DNA from 2 places in the Paraburkholderia sp. GAS41 genome. Region 1 is predicted to be linked to the other one. Evidence: riboswitches for the same ligand, from Rfam matches in the RefSeq annotation. Region 1 holds a riboswitch; the other holds the start of a gene.
What was found. Region 1 has a riboswitch for glycine ahead of P3T43_RS17720 (D-amino acid dehydrogenase). Riboswitches for the same ligand answer to the same signal wherever they lie in the genome.
Positions count from the first base shown of each region.

Region 2: linked by a shared signal. The riboswitch ahead of gcvT (glycine cleavage system aminomethyltransferase GcvT) and the one ahead of P3T43_RS17720 (D-amino acid dehydrogenase) in region 1 are both predicted to bind glycine.

Region 1 is NZ_JBNDMK010000012.1:16,023-26,843, forward strand. Features, by position in the region: gene P3T43_RS17705 (cupin domain-containing protein) at 1-354, shown strand, start outside; gene P3T43_RS17710 (aldehyde dehydrogenase) at 446-1,933, shown strand; gene speB (agmatinase) at 2,064-3,029, shown strand; gene P3T43_RS17720 (D-amino acid dehydrogenase) at 3,108-4,340, opposite strand; glycine riboswitch at 4,382-4,495, opposite strand; gene P3T43_RS17725 (LysR family transcriptional regulator) at 4,807-5,715, shown strand; gene P3T43_RS17730 (nuclear transport factor 2 family protein) at 5,819-6,376, shown strand; partial or broken gene P3T43_RS17735 (SDR family NAD(P)-dependent oxidoreductase) at 6,430-7,036, shown strand; gene P3T43_RS17740 (DUF427 domain-containing protein) at 7,166-7,561, opposite strand; partial or broken gene P3T43_RS17745 (SDR family NAD(P)-dependent oxidoreductase) at 7,781-8,526, opposite strand; gene P3T43_RS17750 (DUF3331 domain-containing protein) at 9,008-9,652, opposite strand; gene P3T43_RS17755 (zinc-dependent alcohol dehydrogenase family protein) at 9,936-10,821, opposite strand, start outside.
Region 2 is NZ_JBNDMK010000005.1:169,136-179,956, reverse strand. Features, by position in the region: gene P3T43_RS10255 (L-serine ammonia-lyase) at 1-732, opposite strand, end outside; gene P3T43_RS10250 (alginate lyase family protein) at 762-1,904, opposite strand; gene gcvP (aminomethyl-transferring glycine dehydrogenase) at 2,025-4,955, opposite strand; gene gcvH (glycine cleavage system protein GcvH) at 5,033-5,413, opposite strand; gene gcvT (glycine cleavage system aminomethyltransferase GcvT) at 5,477-6,595, opposite strand; glycine riboswitch at 6,678-6,839, opposite strand; glycine riboswitch at 6,888-6,990, opposite strand; gene P3T43_RS10230 (hypothetical protein) at 7,131-7,481, opposite strand; gene P3T43_RS10225 (oxidoreductase) at 7,710-8,762, opposite strand; gene P3T43_RS10220 (UvrD-helicase domain-containing protein) at 8,996-10,821, shown strand, end outside.

The sequences.
Region 1 (10,821 bases):
GAAGTCGAAGCGGACCGCTCGGTGGTATCGCGCCGCGCCGACATGCCGAATCTCGGCAACGAGTCGATCGAGTTCTATCTCGCCGGTGCAGGCGTGAAAGACCGCAACATGGGCATTCTGCGCGAGGTCTATCAGCCGCTCGCGGACACCGGTCCGGAAATGCTGGTGCATACGGGACACGAGGGCGGCGTGATCGTCAGCGGTCAGATCGAATTGACCGTCGAGGGCGCCACGTGGCTGCTCGACCCTGGTGACAGCTATTACTTCGAAAGCCGCCTGCCGCACCGTTTTCGCAATCCCAGCGCGGAACATGTCTGCGAAATCGTCTCGGCGAATTCACCCCCGAGCTTCTAGACACTCCGCGTCAACGCCGTTACGGCGCACGTGAGGGCTGCAAGCGCGGTCCGCACGTCGAACGTCGAGCGCATAACATTGAGGCATCCTGATGGAAAAAACCCTGGCATACTGGCAAGACAAAGCGGCAACGCTTTCAATCGAAGGCCGCGCGTTTATCGACGGCGAATACCGCCATGCAGCAAGCGGGCGTACCTTCGATTGCCTGAGCCCGATTGACGGCAAGCTGCTCGTCAAGGTGGCCGACAGCGCAGCCGAGGATGTGAACGCGGCGGTGGCCGCGGCGCGCTCCGCGTTCGACGCGGGCGTGTGGTCCGGGCTGAATCCGCGCAAGCGCAAAGCAATTCTGCTGCGTTGGGCGGGCTTGCTGCGCGATCATCTCGACGAACTGTCGCTGCTCGAAACGCTTGATGCGGGCAAGCCGATTGGCGATACGACTTCGGTCGATGTACCCGGCGCCGCGTATTGCGTGGAATGGTTCGCTGAAGCCATCGACAAGATCGGCGGCGAAGTCGCGCCGGCGGACCATCATCTGGTGGGACTCGTCACGCGTGAACCGATCGGCGTGGTGGCGGCGGTGGTGCCGTGGAATTTCCCGATCCTGATGGCCTCGTGGAAATTCGGCCCGGCGTTGGCCGCAGGCAATAGCGTGGTGCTGAAGCCCTCTGAAAAATCCCCGCTCACGGCGATTCGCATCGCCCAGCTCGCGTACGAGGCGGGCATTCCCGCAGGCGTGTTCAACGTCGTACCGGGTGCGGGCGAACCGGGCAAACTGCTTGCGCTGCATCCGGATGTCGACTGCCTCGCTTTCACCGGCTCGACCAACGTCGGCAAGCAGATCATGCAGTACGCCGGTCAGTCCAATCTGAAACGTGTGTGGCTCGAACTCGGCGGCAAGTCGCCGAACATCGTGATGTCCGACTGTGCGGACCTCGACCGTGCCGCCAACGCGGCGGCAGGCGCAATCTTCTACAACATGGGCGAGATGTGCACGGCGGGTTCGCGCCTGCTCGTGCATCGCGACATCAAAGACGTGTTTCTCGACAAGCTGATTGCCGCCGCGCGCAGTTATACGCCGGGCAATCCGCTCGATCCGAAGACCTCGATGGGCGCAATCGTCGATCAGGTGCAACTGGACCGCGTGCTGGGCTATATCGAAGCGGGACGCGCGGAATCGAAGCTGCTGCTCGGCGGCGGGCGCGTGAAGCACGAAACCGGCGGCTACTATATCGAGCCGACCATCTTCGACACGAAGGCGGACGCGAAGATCGCCCGCGAAGAAATCTTCGGGCCGGTGCTGTCGGTCATCACATTCGATACGGTTGAAGAAGCGATCAGGATTGCCAACGACAGCGAATATGGCCTTGCCGCCGCGGTCTGGACCTCGAACCTGACAACCGCGCACGAAGTCGCGCGCAGCCTGCGCGCCGGCACCGTGTGGGTCAATTGCTACGACGAAGGGGGCGATATGAATTTCCCGTTCGGCGGCTACAAGCAATCGGGCAACGGCCGTGACAAGTCGTTGCATGCATTGGAGAAGTACACCGAGCTTAAATCCACTCTGGTGCGGCTGCGCTAAAGGATTCGCAAGCCAGCGCGGGGGGGCAGGACTCGCACCGTCGCGTTCCCAATGAATCCGAAGCCGGGCGACACGCGCACAACTTCAGGAAAATCGCGCGTGTTGCCGGCGTGTTTTATCAGGTCGTCCCATGACTGAACTGCTCTATGGCGACGGTGCAATCCGCCGCCCGTCTCTCTACGGCTCGTCGATCGAGAACACTTACGCGGGTGTGCTGTCGTTCATGCGGCGCAAGTACACACGCGAACTGGCAGGGGCCGATGTGGTCGTTTCCGGTGTGCCGCTCGATCTGGCCACGACCTTCCGTTCCGGCGCGCGTCTCGGTCCTGCCGCGGTGCGGGCGGCGAGCGTGCAGTTGTCCGAATTACATCCCTATCCGTGGGGCTTCAACCCATTCGACGATCTCGCCGTGACGGATTATGGTGACTGCTGGTTTGATGCGCACAATCCGTTGACGATCAAACCAGCGATCGTCGAGCATGCCCGCACCATTCTGCGTTCGGATGCAAAGATGTTGACGCTAGGCGGCGATCACTACATCACCTACCCGTTGCTGATTGCGCATGCGGAGAAGTATGGCAAGCCGTTGTCGCTGATTCACTTCGACGCCCACTGCGACACCTGGGCCGACGACAGTCCGGACAGCCTGAATCACGGCTCGATGTTCTACAAGGCGGTGAAAGACGGCCTGATCGATCCGAAGACCTCGGTGCAGGTCGGCATCCGTACGTGGAACGACGACTTCATGGGTATCAACATCCTCGACGCGGCGTGGGTGCACGAACATGGCACGCGTGCGGCGGTGGAGCGGATCATGTCGATTGTCGGGGAACGTCCCGCGTATCTGACCTTCGATATCGATTGTCTCGATCCGGCCTTTGCACCGGGCACGGGTACGCCGGTTGCCGGCGGGTTGTCGTCGGCGCAGGGGTTGGCTATCGTGCGTGGTCTCAGTGGCGTGAACCTGATCGGCGCGGATGTCGTGGAAGTGGCGCCCGCGTACGATCAGAGCGAAATCACCGCGATTGCCGCCGCACACATAGCCTGCGACCTGCTTTGCCTATGGCGGCAACGCAAGGTCGCTGAAGCGCGTTAGCGGGTTGGGTGGGTTGGGTGGATTTAGCGGCCTTGCGGCCCGCGTCAGCCCGCGAAGAATGCTTCGCGGAGCTGACGATCAGGTTCGCGATACGCGCGTCGCCGCGATCACATCGGCTACGCCTGCGGCGGTCGCCGCCGAAAGCGTCCAGCCAAGATGCCCATGTCCGGTGTTATAGAACACACCGGGCAGGCGGCCTTTACCCACTTTCGGCAACATGCTCGGCAGCATCGGCCGTAAGCCGGCCCATGGGATCACGCGCGACGTATTGACCTGCGGAAAATGTCGGCGAGTCCATTCAGTCAGCGGCGCAATACGCTCAGCGCGAATGTCGCGATTGAAGCCGTTGATTTCAGCGGTGCCGGCCACGCGGAAGCGGTCGCTGCCGAGGCGGCTCGTGACGATCTTCGCGCTGTCGTCGAGCAGACTGACCCACGGTGCGCCGTGTTGGCTCGCGGCGTCGTCGAGACAAACCGTGATGGAATAGCCTTTGACAGGGTAGATATTGACGCGGTCGCCGAGCATCGACGCGAATTCGCGGCTCTGCACGCCGGCACAGACCACGACCTGCGCAAACGTCTGCTGAAACGGCTCGCCCGCTTGCCTCGCGTCGATGCTGAAGCTGCCTGCGCGGCCGGGCGTGATCGACGTGATCTCCGTGTCGTAACGGAATTCGACGCCAAGACGCTCGCATGCCTGCGCGAGGCCACGTGTGAACTTGTGGATGTCGCCGGTCGAATCGGACGGGGTGAAGAAGCCACCATGGAAGGCACCGTCGAGTGCCGGTTCGATCTGGCGAATATCCGCCACGCTCACCGGGTTGCGTTCGAGTCCGCCTTCGTTGAGCAGCGCGTTGACTTTAGCCGCCGCGTCGAATTCCTTGCCGGTCTTGTAGACGTGCAGAATGCCGCGCCGTTCGAGGTCGAAATCGATCTGCTCGCGCGCCGCAATCGAAAACAGATGCTCGCGCGCGGCAATCGCCAGTCGCACGGTTTCGATGGTGTTCGCACGGTAATGCGGAATCTGCCGCAAAAATTCGCCCATCCACGAATACTTGTGCCAGCTCGGCAGCGGATTGAGCAGCAGCGGTGCGTCGCGGGTCAGCATCCAGCGCAGGCCTTTGACGACGGTTGCCGTGCGGTTCCACACCTCGGCATTGCTAACCGACAACTGGCCGCCGTTGGCGAAGGAGGTTTCCATCGCGGCATAGCGGTGGCGTTCGAACACGGTAACGTTGAAGCCGCGTTGCGCGAGGGCGTAAGCGGTCGTGACGCCGGTAATGCCGGCGCCAATGATGGCGATGCTTGACATGTCATGGTCCAGAGTAAGTGAGCACGGCCGTTTCCGGCTTCCATGCCCCATCTGTCCATGTACCTGAGAGTTTCTTTTCGCGCGCATCCCGTTGCCGGGCGGGCGAAAATCCCCTTCGGTGGGCGCGTAAAGCGCCGCTCTCCAGATGTTCCCGCTGGGCGGTCCTTGTGCCTGAGAGTTTCCGGGGCGGTTGCTCCGTCGGCGCCGTCAACGCATTGCTGCGTGACAGTCTCTCCCGCGACAGCGTGTAGAACGGCGTAACGGTAGCGGTTGCCAATCATTCCGGCAAGTGATTTTTTGCGGGTTGGCAGCTCTGCGGTTTCGCTGATGCGTTCAAAGCGGGCGTGCCGCCTCGATGCAATCCGGCTGCTGCGCGATGGCGGTTCGCCCGGCATATATTTGCGCATCACGCATCAATCGTATAGCCTTGCTTCGGCATCCCGCCTCAAACCAGTTATCGGGCACCGTGAAGGATATCCTCTCCCTCAAGCTGTACACCCGCGTCGCGCGGCTCGGTAGCTTCTCGGCTGCAGCGCGCGAATTCGGGCTGTCGCAATCGCAGGTATCGCGCATCATCGCCGACCTCGAAAGCGACCTGGGGGCGCGTTTGCTGACGCGTACCACGCGAGCAGTCGTATTGACCGATGCAGGCGCCGAGTTTTTGTCGCGTCTCGACCCAATCCTCACGGCGCTCGAGGACGCCGGTCAGAGCGTGCGCGAAGGCAGCGAACTGCGTGGCATGTTGCGCATGAGCATGCCGAGCAGCGTGGCGATCCGCGAAGTGATCCCGCGTGTCGCGCCGTTTCTTGCGCGTCATCCGGAATTGCGGCTGCAGATGCTGCTGGGCGATCGTCCGCAGGATCTGGTTAGAGACGCGGTGGATGTCGCCATCCGGCTCGGAAATCTCGTCGATTCGAGCGCCACCGCAAGGCTGATGACGCACATTCAGCGGGTCATCATCGCGGCGCCTGAGTACATCGAACGTCACGGTGCGCCGGCCACGCCCGATGAGCTGAAACAGCACCGCATCGTTGGCGGACCGGCGTCGGTGGTCCCGGCGGGCTGGAAATTTTCACGCGGGGACGAGGACGTGACGGTCGAGCTCGAAGCGCATTTTTCAACCAACGAGAACGAGGGCGCGGTGGCTGCGGCGATCGCAGGGATCGGTATCACTTCCACCAGCGAATGGGCCTGCCGCCGCGAGCTTGCCGATGGCTCGCTCGTCAGGCTGCTGGTCGAATGGCAAACCGCCGACATTCCGGTGCACGCATTCTTTCCCATGGGCCGGGCCACCCGCGCTGCGGGACGCGCGGTCGTCGAATACCTCACGGCTGATTTCAGGCGCGAAGAACGCGCTGGCTCATTTCGCGTCTGACGATTCTTTTCGCACTGCCAGATGCTCGACGCGGGTAGGCGACCAGGCGCCGCCGTCAGTTGCGCCATCTATGCATCCCATACATAAAAGATAGCGAAAACCGATGGCTACCGCCGTCGGCATTCCGCCGTTATCTTTCTCTTCACCACGCCGCCAGAAGGGAAGTGAAACGACAACGACACGCTCCGTCCATGAGCCTCGCCAATCTCAGACTTCCGCCGGGCCGCGATTCGATTCACTCACTTTGATCGAGACCGACATGAGCAAAACCACCCCTAAACAGAACAGGGCCCTTGTTCTCGAAGCGTTCGATACGCTTTTCAACAAGCGCGACTATGCCGCTGCCGAACGCTTCTGGTCGGACCGCTACATTCAACATAGCGCGCATATCGCGCCGGGACGTGAAGGGCTGTTTGCCCTGATCCGCACGCTACCTGACACGTTGCGTTACGAGAATCAGCTGATCGTGGCCGAAGGCGATTATGTGATCGCACACGGGCGTTTCTCGGGTAGCGGCAGGCCGGCCGCGTGGATCGCAGCAGACGTGGTCCGCTTTGAAGACGGCAAGCTCGCCGAACACTGGGACGTATTGCAGGACGAAGCCACCCAGGCGGAATCCGTCAGTGGACTGCCGATGTTCGGTGACCGGTTTCCCGCTTAAGCGCTGCACGAATCCACCTGCACAACCCTTGCAATTTTTTTAAGGACTCCATCATGAAACTCAGCGGAAACACGATCTTTATCACTGGCGGCGGCTCGGGCATTGGCCGTGGACTGGCCGAAGCGCTGCATCAGCGGGGCAACAAGGTCATCATCGGCGGACGCCGGCGCAGCCATGTCGACGAGGTGGTGGCGGCGAACCCCGGCATGGCGGCAATCGAGCTGGATATTACCGACGCCGGAAGTATCGAACGGGTCGCGGCCCAGTTGATCAAGGACCATCCGGCCCTCAACGTGCTGATCAACAACGCGGGCGTCATGCAGCCGGACACAGCGCATGGCCTTGACGTCGGTGTATTCGTCGACCAAGGCCGCGCTGCATTCGTACGTCATGTCACAACGCTTCATGCTGCGCGATACCACGGTGCGTGTGCTCGAAATCGCACCGCCGTGGGTGCGCACCGACCTGATGAACAGCCGCGAGGCCGAACAGGCGATGCCGCTGGACGCGTATATCGAGGAAACCATCGACGTCCTCGCAAGCGGATCGGATGAGGTACTGGTCGAAGGCGCGAAGCTGTTCCGGGGCAATCCGGGGCCGGGCGAGCATGATGTGGTGAACGGCTTCAACGCGCAGATGGTGGAGGTATTCTCCGCTTGATCTGCCTCCGGGCTTGCGCGCCTATGTTCAGTACGACAGACTGGGCAATGGATGTTGTTACTGGCCCGGTTTTGCGCGAGCGGTCAGCCGATGTGGCCGCTCGCGCTGCACTTCATTGCGCTGCGGCGCTCAGGCTTGCACTTCGATCGCGTCGACCCGGTCAGGGTAGAAGGCGAGGTAAGCCTTGATGGGTTCGACTGCCGCATACGGGTTTTCATACGTCCAGACCGCGTTCACCGAGCGCTCGCCGCCAGCCGGAATCGAGTAATACGAGCAATCGCCCTTGTAGGGGCAGTAGGTAGCATGCGTGGTGCGCTCCAGCAGGCTCATGTCCACGTCCTTACGCGGGATGTACAGGACGGCTGGGTAGGCGGCCTCGCGCAGCGTCACCGCTTCGCGGGTATCGGCGATCACCTTGCCGGCCAGCTTGACCACGATATGCGCCGGATTCGGCTCGATGGTGATCGGATGGTCCGGACCGGGCACCTTGACAGTTTTGGCGGCGGGATTGGGGTTGCTTGACATCGAAACACTCCTTGAGTTGATCGCCGTATGCACACGCAAGTGCGAGGCGAAGCCGGTATGGCGGGCCGCGGCCGCTCAGGCGGCAAACGGCATGAAGTCGAGACATGCGCGTTCGTCCGCGCCTGTCACCATGATGGGGCCTTTGAAGATTTTGCGCAGGAGCAATGCCGCGGCCGGCGGCCGAGCCTCGACCCGCGCTTCAGGTTTTCACTGGTTCGATCAGAGTTTCGAGCCGCCGTCGACGTGCAAGGTGTCGCCCGTCACCCAGCGTGCGTGATCGGAGGCGAGGAAGGCGACCGCACCGGCGATGTCGTCGGGTTGCGCGATGCGCTGAGCGCCTGCATGCCAAGCGTGATGTCGCGGCCCGCATCGGTTTTTGTGAAGTTCGACATGTCGGTCGCGACCACGCCGGGCGCGACGGCATTGACGCGAATGCCGCGCTCGCCGAGCGCTACAGCGAAATGCCGGACCAGCGTATCGACGGCGCCTTTGGTTGCCGCGTAGGCCGACAAGGCACCCACTGCCGAATGAGCCGCGAGCGAGGAAAGCAGCACGACGCTACTGCCTTCTCCCAGCACCGGCAGCAACTGCTGCACGAGAAAGTAGGGCGCTCGCACATTCACGGCGAACAGGTCGTCGAAGTCCTCGACCGTGGTGTCTTCAATGCGCGCTGCCTTGGAGATGCCGGCGTTGGCGACCAGCACATCCAGACGTTCGCCGACAAATTCGCGTACTTGTTTTGCGAGCTTTTGCGGACCATCGGCTGCACGCAGGTCTGCGCCGACTTTTTGGGCCTTGCCGCCCGCCGCGCGGATTTCCGCGACCACCGCATCGGCTTCCTTCTCTCCACTGCTGTAGTGAACCAGCACCTCGGCGCCCTGTTTGGCGAGGGCGAGCGCGCTGGCGCGCCCAATGCCGCGGGAAGCGCCGGTCACGAGGGCGGTCTTGCCGTGCAGATCAGTCATGATCAATTCCTTTAAGGTTGAAGGCTGCTATGCCTGCGGGGTGCGCGTGCACGCCGGGCGCTTGCGAATCAAAGCTGCGACGCGTGGCGTGTTGTCGGTTTGCGTCGCTGACATGAAAGCCAATTTAATGGCGCAAGGGCAAAAGGAAAAAGACTTTGTAGGTGGGTGGCCATGCTTCAGGAGCATGCTTTGACGATGACGTGCCCGATCGTTAGGACTGCATCGTCCAATGCGTGAGGTAGAGCCGGGTGTCGGGAAAATGAAAGCATGCGCTGATACGCATGGCTCGATGGGCTTGCGGGATCGTCCACATCGAAGAAGACGAGCGCAACAAAGCCCTCGCGATCTGCTGGGATCGCAGGCAGAGGTCTTGTTGTCGCGACTGGATATGCGCGTAGGTCGGAGCTGAGCTCGGGCAGAAAGAGGACCGCAATGGACCAAAAGAGTGGCGGCGGATCAGCCGGTGGGCCGATCCGCTATATCATGCCGGGCCTTCGAGGTATTCGATCGCTTCGGCCAGCACCATTTGCGCGGCATTGGCCGGACGGGCCGCAGTGCGGCCGGCCGGTCCATAAACGGCGTCGCCGCGCACGATACTGTTCCCAGTCAGCGCGCACACCCCTTGCGAGCGGGCGATCCGGCGAATCCAGAGCTGCTCGCAATAGTTGGCGGCGGTGGAGTCCCGCCATGTAATCGACACGGATTTGGGGCTGAAACGTTCGACGAAGGTCACGACGGCGCTCTCCGCGAGGGCCGCGGGCGCGCGGGCACGATCGGCCGCTGCGCCGCGCCGGGCGCGGTTGCTACACTCGCGCCCGGAGCGGGAGGCGGGCTGGCGTGGCTCTTCGGTGACATCCTGCGCGGTCTTGTCGACCCGCGCTGCGCCCGCATTGACCGCGCTCGACAGGGGCCCCGCGCCGTCCTTGAGCCCGGCAATCACGACCGCCCATGGATCGGCAAGCCGCGCGGGCGTCATGGCGGACCGGGGCAACGCGGCGCCGCTCGACGGGAAGGCTGGTTCGGTGGCGTCGTGGCGCTCGGTGGCATCGACCTTCAGTTGTCGATTGCGCGTCGCGGTTCGCTTGTGCGTCACCGCGAAGTCTGACCCGGTTCCTGTTCCGTTCACGTCGAATCCTTTATTTGGCGCCGTCCTTGCGGACAGGGCGGCCTGTAACGATGTGCTGCCATTCGCTTCGGCGCCCGCTGCCGCGCAGCGAAGAGACGCCAACGCCCGTCGTGGCGGCAAGCGACACAACGGGGCATGGAGTGTGGGTGCCCTTTACGACACCCTCGAGGGCATGATATCGACTGCCTTACAGCGGATAAATACGCGTTCGCTGAAAACTCCGTTTGGGTTCTGCCAACAATCGAACCCTGCGGGACATGGGGCGCGGTTGCGCCTGTGCCGGTCACACGGTGACGACGATCTTGCCGAACTGGCCGTTTTTCTCCAGATAACGGTGCACTTCCACGAAGTCGTCGAACCTGAAGGTACGATCGATAACCGGTTTGAGTGCGCCGCTTTCCAGGCCTTTAAGGACAAATTCGACCGCAGCCTTGCGGCGGGTTTCGTCGCCGCTCGTCAGCCAGATGTTGTGCGCCTTGACCGTGATGACCTTGGCAATCATGTCAAGAATGGGCAGCGGCGTGACCTCGGTGCTGAGCGCGCCGTAGATGAACGCGATGCCACCGAACGACAGGGCGCCCACCAGTTTGGCGAAGGTGGGACCGCCAACCGGGTCGAACGCGACGCGCGCCCCGTTGCCGCCGGTGATACGCATCACTTCCTGCACCAGGTCGGATTCTTCCGTGGCGATCACGTGCGCCGCGCCGGCTTCGAGCAACTGGGCGCGCTTTTCCGAGGTGCGCGTGAGCGCAATCGTCGTCGCGCCCGCATAGTTGGCGAGCTGGATCGCCGCGAGGCCCACGCTGCTGGAGGCAGCCGGAATGATGACGAAATCGCCCTGGGTGACCTTGGCGTCTTCGATGAGCGCGCCGTAGGCCGTCACGAACATCATCCATACCGAGGCAGCCTCCGCATACGAGAGCGTCTTTGGATGCTTCACGACCGCGTAGTCCGGCGCAATGATGACCTCGCCGTACGTAGCGTATTGGTTCATCGAAAACGACGGGATGATGCTGACGTCGTCGCCCACTGCAATACCGTTGACACCTGAGCCGACGGCATCGACGACGCCTGCCGCTTCGTAGCCGAGACCGGCGGGGAATTTGACCGGTTCGATATAGATGTCGGTGCGCCACATGGCTTCGGCGCGGTTGATACCGATTGCCTTC
Region 2 (10,821 bases), on a different contig from region 1:
CTTCACCTGGAACGGTCCCGGCAGCGTGCCGTCAGCATCCGGATTGCCGATGCCGCAACCGCGCGCGACACACGACTGCATCACGTCCCAGATCTTCATCAAGCCAGCGTGTGTCTGTTCTTCGGTATGCCACACGCGCTCGTTTTCCCACATCAACTGCGCGATGCTCTTACCGGTGGCGTTGCACAGCGCCAGCAGTTCATTGCCGCTGCGAAACGGATGCGGTAATTGATCGACGGCGCTCAGCACCTTGGTATTCGGCGCACCGGCGGTGACCACAAAGCCGCCGCCAACCGACAGATACGTCGACTCGCGCAGCGTCTCACCTTGCGCGTCGAAGGCACGCAGCTTGAGTCCGTTCGGATGCTCGGTGAGCGCCTGACGATAGAACGAAATGTGATCCTTCTGCACGAACGGCACCGGATGGGTGCCGAGCAGCGCCAGCGAGCGCGAAGTGCGTACCGCTTCAAGACGCTGCGCGATCGTGTCGGGGTCGACGGTATCCGGCGCATCGCCCATCAGGCCAAGCATCACGCCGCGGTCGGTGCCGTGGCCCTTGCCGGTTGCACCGAGCGAACCGTACAGATCGACCTTCACCGAAGCCGTGGCCGGCAGCAATCCATCGCGCTCGAGCCCTTGAACGAACATCAGCGCCGCGCGCATCGGCCCGACCGTATGCGAACTGGACGGCCCAATGCCGATTTTGAAGAGGTCGAACACGCTGACTGCCATTACTGCTCCTGCTTAAGAAAAAATCGGATTTACCGCGCGGGCAGCGGCAGGCACACGGCCAGCCACGCGGGCGGGGTCGGCGCCAGATGCAGCGCGATCGGCGTATAGCGGCCATCGAGCCGCGCAGCCAGGTGAAACAGTTCCGCCGCATTCTTCGGATCCCACTGACCCGAATAGCCCGGCAAGCCGGCTTCGCGACGCTTTGCATCGAACGGGACGTCCGAATGCACAAATTCGTCATGCGTCTTCGTGCCCAATGCGTAGGGCGTCAACCAGTTGAGTGCGGCTGCCAGCGTCGCACCATTGGTTGCCTTCTCCGGCAACCAGTTGCGGTTGTGGCGCCGTGCCGCGAGCGCCGCGGTTACGAGCGGCTGCAAGTCGTAGGTCACATAATGCAGCGCATCGCGCTCCTTGAAGTCGATCGTCGCGCCGTCCGGCTCGATGTTGTCCCCAAGGTGTTCCACGAACAGACGCTGCGCCGCGTTGATCATCTTGCGGTTGTCGAGCGTGAAAGCCGCCATTGCGATCAACTTGATGCGGTGGCTCTGCCAGTTGTTGCGAAGATTGCCCGTTAGCGGACGCGGCTGCGCGTCGATCTGCGCGATATAACCGTTACCGAGCTTCGTTAAAAACGCCATCGCCGCGTTGCGGGTCTTCACGGGCAACGCACTCGCGGTCATGTCGTAAGCGAGGATCAAGCCTTCGAAGTGCGTTTCGTCGATCGGGTTGAAACTCGGCTGATAAGTGGTCACCCACGCGTACAACAAGCGGTCGACCAGCTTCAGATAACGGTCGTCGCTGGTGGCGCGCCAGGCGAGCGCGGCGTCGCGCAACAGGTCGAGATCCTGTTCGGCTTCGACGCTTTGATCGTAAATGCCCTCGTGCGGCAGCGTGCCTTCGGTATGTAGCTTCGACACGGCATGGGCCGGGTCGTTCAGATGCGCTTCCACATTGCTGACAAGCGCCTTGACGCCCGGATCGGCATTGGTGCGTTCGCTGGTTTGCAGCGCAGGCGCCGCACAAAAATTCATTGCTGCGCGGGCATGCCGCACCGGCAGCATGACGGCGCCGCACACCAGCAACAGCGTCGCGAGCGGTGTGCGCGCCGCCTGCCAGCACGGCATGCGCCGTGTATCGCTCCGGCTTTCCATCATTAGCACCTTTCGCACCATGCGAAACTCCTTCGTTGGGCTGATTCGGTGTGTGATGTTAGCCGTTCCCGGACGCGAACGACAGGACCGCGCACCACCCTCAGGCGGTGCGCGCTTCAGGACCGTTGCTGCAGCAGCGTGTTACGCGTAATCCGCGATCGGCACGCAGGAGCAGAACAGATTGCGGTCGCCATACACGTTGTCCGCGCGCCCGACCGGCGGCCAGTACTTCTTCGCGATCAGGGACGGTAGCGGATACGCCGCTGTTTCACGTGCATAAGCGTGCTTCCAGTCATTCGCAATCACGACGGCGGCCGTGTGCGGCGCGTGCTTGAGCGGATTGTCTTCACGGTCCGAGCGGCCTTCCTCGACGGCACGGATTTCCTCGCGGATCGCCGTCATCGCTTCAATGAAGCGGTCGAGTTCTTCCTTCGATTCCGATTCGGTCGGCTCGACCATCAGCGTGCCCGGCACCGGGAAGCTCATGGTGGGCGCATGGAAGCCGTAGTCGGCCAGACGCTTGGCGACGTCGTCGACGGTGATGCCGCTGGTTTCCTTGATCGGACGCAGATCGAGAATGCACTCGTGCGCGACCAGTCCGCCCGGGCCCGAGTACAGCACCGGATAGTGCGGTGCGAGCTTGTTGGCGACGTAGTTGGCGTTGAGGATCGCGGTTTCAGTGGCCGCAGTGAGGTTCTTCGCGCCCATCATCGCGATGTACATCCACGAGATCGGCAGGATCGAAGCGGAGCCGTAAGGCGCGGCGGACACGGCGCCGATGCCTTGCGGCGCGCGCTCATAACCCGATGAGGCCTGATTAGGCAGGAACTTCGCGAGGTGCGCGCCGACCGCCACCGGACCGACACCCGGACCGCCGCCGCCGTGCGGAATGCAGAACGTCTTGTGCAGGTTCAGGTGGGAGACGTCGCCGCCAAACTGGCCCGGCGCCGTGAGGCCGACCATCGCATTCATGTTTGCGCCGTCCACATACACCTGGCCGCCGTGCGCATGCACGATCTCGCAGATTTCGCGCACGTTCGCTTCGAACACGCCATGCGTCGACGGGTACGTGATCATGATCGCCGCGAGCTTGTCCGCGTGCTGTGCGGCCTTCGCCTTCAGGTCTTCGATATCGACGTTGCCTTGTGCATCGCACGCCACCACGACCACTTGCATGCCGGCCATCTGCGCCGACGCCGGGTTCGTGCCGTGTGCCGACGCGGGGATCAGGCAGACATTCCGATGTCCTTCGCCGCGCGAGGCGTGGTAGGCGTGGATGATCAGCAGACCGGCGTATTCGCCTTGCGAGCCGGCGTTCGGTTGCAGCGACACGGCCGCGTAACCGGTGGCGGCCACCAGCATCTGTTCGAGCTGATCGATCATTTCGCGGTAGCCGACGGTTTGCTCAGCGGGTGCGAACGGATGAATCTGACCGAACTCGGGCCACGTGACCGGCAGCATTTCCGACGTCGCATTCAGCTTCATGGTGCAGGAACCGAGCGGGATCATCGAACGGTCGAGCGCCAGATCCTTGTCGGACAGGCTGCGCAGATAGCGCAGCATGTCCGTTTCCGAATGATGACGGTTGAACACATGATGCGTGAGGTACGCGCTGGTGCGTTCGAGCGCTTCCGGCACGGTGCTTTGCGCGGGCAGGTCGGCGTCGAGCGCGTCGATTTGCGGCACTTCGCTGACAAACGCCGCTTGCGCGAACACGGCCAGCAGATCGGCCAGATCGCTGCGACGAGTGGTTTCGTCGATCGAGATGCCAACGCGCGTATCGCTCACGCGGCGCAGGTTGATGCGCCGTGCGGTGGCGGCGTCATGCAACGCCTGGGTGCGGGCGCCGGTTTCGAACGTGAGCGTATCGAAGAAGGTCTCGTTGACGAGCGTGTAGCCGAGCTTTTTCGCGCCGGCCGCGAGCAGCGCGGCGATGCGGTTAACGCGTTGTGCAATTGTCTTCAGGCCAAGCGGGCCGTGATACACGGCGTACATGCTGGCCATGATCGCCAGCAGCGCTTGCGCGGTACAGACGTTCGAAGTCGCCTTTTCACGGCGGATGTGCTGTTCGCGCGTTTGGAGCGCGAGACGCAGCGCGGGCTTGCCTTGCGCGTCGACGGTGACGCCGACGAGACGGCCCGGCATCTGCCGCTTGAATTCGTCGCGCACGGCCAGATACGCTGCGTGCGGACCGCCGAAGCCAACCGGCACACCAAAGCGCTGCGTGTTGCCGACGGCCACGTCCGCGCCCCATTCGCCCGGCGGCGTGAGCATGGTGAGGGCGAGCAGATCGGCCGCGGCGACCACGTGGCCGCCTGCAGCATGGATCGCGTCAGCCAGCGCGCGGTAGTCGCGCACATCGCCGTTCACGCCCGGGTATTGCAGCAGCACGCCGAAGGCGTTGGCGCTGGCCGCGTCCGCAGCCGGACCGACCTTCACTTCGATGCCGACTGGCGTGGCGCGCGTCTTCACCACTTCGATGGTTTGCGGCAGGACGTCGTCGGCGACGTAGAAAATGTTCGATTTCGGCTTGCCCACGCGTTGCAGCAGCGTCATCGCCTCGGCGGCGGCCGTGGCCTCGTCGAGCAGCGAGGCGTTGGAAATGGCGAGACCCGTCAGGTCGATGATCATCTGCTGGAAATTCAGCAGCGCTTCGAGACGGCCTTGCGAGATTTCCGGCTGATACGGCGTGTAAGCCGTGTACCAGGCCGGGTTTTCGAGCACATTGCGCAGGATCACCGTCGGCGTGTGCGCGTTGTAATAGCCCTGCCCGATATACGAGCGGAACACCTGGTTCTTGTCCGCCAGTTCGCGCAGCGCGGCGAGCGCTTCGGCTTCGCTCCTGGGCTGGGCAAAGGGGCCGAGCGGCAGCGCTTCGCTGCGGCGGATCGTCTGCGGAATCACGGCGTCGATCAGCGCGGCGCGCGATGCGAAGCCGAGGGCTTCGAGCATCGCTTGCTGGTCGGCCGAATCCGGGCCGATGTGCCGTTCAGCAAAGGCGTCATGCACTTCGAGCGCGGCGAGCGAGAGAGGAGTGCGGTTCATCAGACGATCCGGGTGTTCGAGCTTCATGAGGTGTTCCTGGCGGTGCGGCCGTCCGCGTTCGTCGGACGCCGCACCTGACGGTTGATACGGGTGTTGAAAAACGCTTAGGCGCCGATGGCCTTCGTATAGGCGTCGGCGTCGATCAGGCGTTCTTGCGTGGCGCCGGCTGCCGGCTTGACCTTGAACAGCCAGCTTTCATACGGCGCGCTGTTGACCGAGTCGGGTGTGTCGGCCACGGCCGTGTTCGCTTCGATGATTTCGCCCGAGACCGGCGCGTAGATGTCGGAAGCGGCTTTCACGGATTCGATGACCGCGACGGTGTCGCCGGCGCTCACGGTCTTGCCCAGTGCCTGGACTTCGAAGAAGACGATGTCGCCGAGCGCTTCCTGCGCGTGGTCGGTGATGCCGACCGTCAGCGTACCGTCTGCTTCAGTGCGGACCCATTCGTGCGATTCGGTATATTTCAGATCGGCCGGGATGCTCATCGGATGCTCCTATGCGGTGGGTTCGGTAAAAATCTAAAAGAGGGGGCGCGCGCGCAACGGACGTTAAGCGGCAAGCACTTTTCCGTTGCGCACGAATGGCAGTTTTACCACGCTTGCGGGAAGGGCTTTGTCACGGATTTGCACGTGAACGATATCGCCGGGCTTCACTTCCTTCGGCACGCGGGCGAAGGCAATGGATTCCTGCATGGTGGGCGAGAACGTGCCGCTCGTGATTTCACCGTCGCCGTGCGGCGTGACCACCTTCTGATGGGCGCGCAGCACGCCGCCCGCCTTGCCGTTTTCCTTTTGCAGGATCAGGCCGACGAAAGCGCACTGGCAACCGTCTGCTTCGAGCTTCGACTTGCCGACGAAATCGCGCGGCGAAACCAGATCCACGGTCCAGGCGAGACCGGCGTCCAACGGCGAGACGTTGTCGTCCATGTCCTGGCCGTAGAGATTCATGCCGGCTTCGAGACGCAGCGTGTCGCGCGCGCCGAGACCGGCGGGGCGCACGCCCTGGCGCACCAAAGCATCCCAGAACTCGCAGACCGAAGTAGCCGGCAGGACGATTTCGAAACCGTCTTCGCCGGTGTAGCCGGTGCGGGCGATCATCAATTCACCAAACGGCGTGTTGTCGACGATGGCGGCGTTGAACGGCTTGAGCAACTCGGTCGAGGAGCGCGCGGACGGCGCGACCTGCCAGACCTTGTCGCGGGCGTTCGGGCCCTGCACGGCGACGATCGACAGATCGCGGCGCGGCGTAATGGTCAGGCCGTAGCTGCCTTCGGTATTGAGCCTGGTGAACCAGGCGATGTCCTTCTCGGCGGTGGCGGCGTTGACCACCAGGCGGAAGTGATCTTCGCTGAAGAAATAGGCGATCAGATCGTCGATCACGCCGCCGTCCGGATTCAGCAGACAGGAATAGAGCGCGCGGCCCGCCGTTTGCAGCTTGCCGACATTGTTGGCCAGCGCGTGCTCGAAGAAGGCGCGTACGCGCTCGCCGGTGAAATCGACCACGCACATGTGGGATACGTCGAACATGCCGGCGTCGGTGCGCACGGCGCGATGTTCGTCGATCTGCGAGCCGTAGTTGACGGGCATGTCCCAGCCGCCGAAATCGACCATGCGGGCATTCAGCGCGCGATGGGTGGCGTTAAGCGGGGTGTGTTTGAGTTCGGTCATCGGGGCCTCAGGCAGTCTCGCGAAACAAAAAGGCCATGCGGCTTGATCCCTCGCGGCCGGAATGCCTGCGAACGATGCCATGCATGACCCCTCTGTCCTCGATACCTGAGAGATTGCGCTGCCGTGCGGGTCTGCAAGCCTTGGCAAGCCGACCCGGTGCAACGCTCGCCCCTTCGGTGGGCAGCTTGCCTGGCTCGATGATGGTCGACGCCGGTGGCTACTGCCGCTCTCCAGAGTGCGAAAAACCAGTGCCTGATGGAAGTCCGGACCATGCCGGTATCAGACGGGTTCTTCGACGCGGTCGGTCCTTTTGCCTGAGAGTTTGCGGGTGTGCCCCTTCGGCGGTGCGGCCTGCGAAAACAACCGCGGCCAGCACGCTCTCCCGACGCGTGCGGCGAATGTACGCGAGGCCCGGAGGCTTGTCAAATGGAGGCTTCAGAGGGACGCGCGGTGGTGCGATGCACGCGGCGCACGCCAAAAAAAGGCGCGGGGAGCAACCCCGCGCCGATGCCGCAATGGCAGATTGCCGAACGGCTTATTCGCCGATTGCGCGAGCCGCGCCGTCGAGTTCCTGATTCAGCACGCGCTGTTCGTCGCTGGACAGGCCGCCGCCATGCTGGACCGCCATGTCATGGGCTTCCTGACGGATCTCGTCGAGGCGGTGATGCAGTGCGCCACCTTGCGGCGGCGGGTACACGCCCGCGTTGACGTGCGCGTCGATACGGCGGCTCAGATTGTCGGTACGGCCGTCGACTTGCCTGAGACGTTGTACGGCGATTTCGTGTGCGTCTGGACGCGGTGCCGGTGCCTGCGGCTGCGTCACCACGCAGGCCGCGAGGGAAGAAACCAGCGCGCAGCCAGCCAGCGCACGGATGAAACGTTGCATACCTGTTCTCCTTTGTGGACCGGAGGGAGCACCTTGGCGGTGGCTCCGGTCCCGTGCAATAAAGTTGCGGCGGATCGATGGTCAGATCGATACCGGATAGCAACGGCTAGCCGTGACTACCCGATGACCCGAATCGCGCAACAGATTGTAACGGAGCGCTCCTTTCGGAACTGTTGGCAGCAGTTACCGTCGTGTAAGCCGTGACTTGCGATGACTTGCGCGGCAATCTCAGCGGATTCGCTCGAATGGCAGGCGTTGTCCTTCGGCTTCGCTGCGCGCGGCCAGTTCGATGATCGTCATGACGTCGACGGCGTCCTGCGGACTGACCGGGAAACGCTCGCCGTCCTGGATCGTGGCGGCGAGCGCCTGGTAGAAGCCGACGTAGTCGCCGTCGCGAGTCGGCAAGGCGCGCTCGACTTCCTGATTGTTCGCGCCCAGCACGCGCAGCAGACCGGGCGCGTTACCGCCGGCGAAACCGGCGTCGCCCGGGCGTAGACCAGCTTTCAGCTGATCTTCCTGAGTATCCAGTTCGCCTTTGATGTAACTGCCGCGTGTGCCGTCAATCGCAAAGCGCGGCGGCGCGAGAGCGGTGAGGGCGCTGGCATGCAGCACCACTTCGAGGCCGTCGTAGCCGAGTTGCAGATGCACGTAGTCAGGCGCGCCGCCGCCGTCGCGAGCCGTTTTGACGGTGGCCGACACGGTGGCCGGCGGGCCGAACAGCGCGAGCGCCTGGTCGATCAGATGCGGGCCGAGATCGAACAGCAGGCCGCCGCCGCGCGACGCTTCTTCACGCCAGCGCGGTCGCACATCGGGACGGAAGCGGTCGAAATGCGATTCGTAATGCGTGACGCGGCCCAACTCGCCGCTCGCGAGCAGATCGCGGACGGTGAGGAAATCGCCGTCCCAGCGGCGGTTGTGAAACGGCGCGAAGGTGAGGCGGCGGGCGAGCGCCAGATTGGCGAGCGTCATGGCTTCCGTGGCGGTCAGCGTGACCGGCTTGTCGACCACGACGTGCTTGCCGGCTTCGAGCGTGCGTTTGGCCAGTTCGAAGTGAGTGTCGTTGGGCGTTGCGATCACCACGCATTCGATGTCGTCGAGCGCGAGCAGGGCTTCGAGATCGGGCACGACGTTGGCGCGCGGGTAGTCGGCGCGCGCCTGCTCGGCCTTGCTGGTGGCGATCGCCGCCACGGTGGCCCGGCCGCAGTGTTCGATGACCGGCGCGTGGAAGGTCGCGCCGGCAAAACCGTAACCCATCAATCCTGTTTTCAGCGGTGCAGACATGTGAGTTTCCTGCAAAAAGGGCGCGCCGCTTTGCCACCGCGGCGGCGGCGCGCGGCCTGTAATTGTGGCATGTCCCGCGCGGCGCTTGTACGGCTTGCAAAGGGCTGGATCGCGGGGCCGCGCTCGCGGGGCACGCCCGGGCTTCGTGTTAACATCCCTCCTCTCGCGCGGATCGGCCTGGCCGATCTGCCGCCGCAGTTCCCCCCTCAACCGTAAGACCCCATCCACAGACGATGTCCGCAGGCCTGAACCCCGCCCAAAACGAAGCGGTGCGCTATCTCGATGGTCCCTGTCTCGTGCTCGCCGGCGCCGGCAGTGGCAAGACGCGCGTGATTACGCAGAAAATTGCCCACCTGATCGAAGTCAAAGGCTTCGAACCGCGCCATATCGCCGCCGTGACCTTCACCAACAAGGCGGCGGCGGAAATGCGCGAGCGCGTTGGCAAACTGCTCGAAGGCAAGACGCTGACCACGCCGGGCAAGGAAGGCCGCAAGGTCCCCGTGAACCAGTTGACGGTGTGTACCTTCCACTCGCTGGGCGTGCAGATCCTGCGCCAGGAAGCCGAGCATGTCGGCCTGAAGCCGCAGTTTTCGATCATGGATTCGGACGACTGCTTCGGCATGATCCAGGAACAGGTCGGCTCGACGGACAAGGGGTTCATCCGCAAGATCCAGTCGATCATCTCGCTGTGGAAGAACGGCATGATCATGCCGGAAGAGGCGATGACGATTGCCGCGAACGAGGACGAGCATCAGGCGGCGATTGTCTACCGTAATTACGTGGCAACGCTGCACGCCTATCAGGCGGTGGATTTCGACGATCTGATCCGCGTGCCCGCCGAGCTCTTCGCGAAGAACGAGCAGGTGCGCGAGCGCTGGCAGAACAAGCTGCGCTATCTGCTGATCGACGAGTACCAGGACACGAATGCGTGCCAGTACGAACTCGTGAAGCTGCTCGCCGGGCCGCGCGCGGCATTCACGGCGGTGGGCGACGACGATCAGGCCATTTACGGCTGGCGCGGCGCGACGCTCGAAAATCTGGGCCAGCTCAGCAAGGATTTCCCGAAGCTGCATCTGATCAAGCTCGAGCAGAACTACCGCTCGACGGTGCGCATCCTGACCGCTGCGAACAACGTGATCGCGAACAACCCGAAGCTGTTCGAGAAGAAGCTGTGGTCCGAACACGGCATGGGCGACACGATCACCGTGACCGGTTGCAACGACGAAGAGCACGAAGCCGAATCCGTGGTGTTCCGCCTGTCGGCGCACAAATTCGAGCGGCGGGCGCAGTTCCGCGACTACGCGATCCTGTATCGCGGCAATTTCCAGGCGCGCATTTTCGAACAGGTGCTGCGGCGCGAGCGGATTCCGTATGTGCTGTCGGGCGGGCAGTCGTTCTTCGACAAGGCCGAGATCAAGGATATCTGCGCGTATCTGCGCCTGATCGCCAATGCCGACGACGATCCCGCGTTCATCCGCGCCATCACCACGCCGCGCCGTGGGGTGGGCAACACGACGCTCGAAGCGCTCGGCTCGTTCGCGGGTCAGGCGAAGGTGTCGCTGTTCGAGGCGGTGTACATGGGCGGCATCGAGGCGCGGCTGTCGGCGCGCCAGGTCGAGCCGTTGCGGACCTTCTGCGATTTCATGCAGCGCCTCACCGACCGCGCGGACAAGGATCCGGCCTCCGAAGTGCTCAACGACCTGATGGACGCGATCCACTACGAGGCGTATCTGTACGACGCGTTCGACGAGCGCCAGGCGCAGTCGAAATGGCAGAACGTGCTGGAGTTTACCGAGTGGCTGAAGCGCAAGGGCACCAAACCGGAGCCTGCGGCGGGCTCCGAGGCAACCGGCTACGACAACGCCGACGGTCTCGCGGATACCGGCAAGAGCCTGCTCGGTCTGATCCAGACGGTCGCGTTGATGTCGATGCTGGAAGGCAAAGAGGAAGATCCGGATGCGGTGCGGCTGTCGACGGTGCATGCGTCGAAGGGGCTCGAGTATCCGCACGTGTTTCTGGTGGGTGTCGAGGAAGGCATCATGCCGCACCGCGGCGGCTC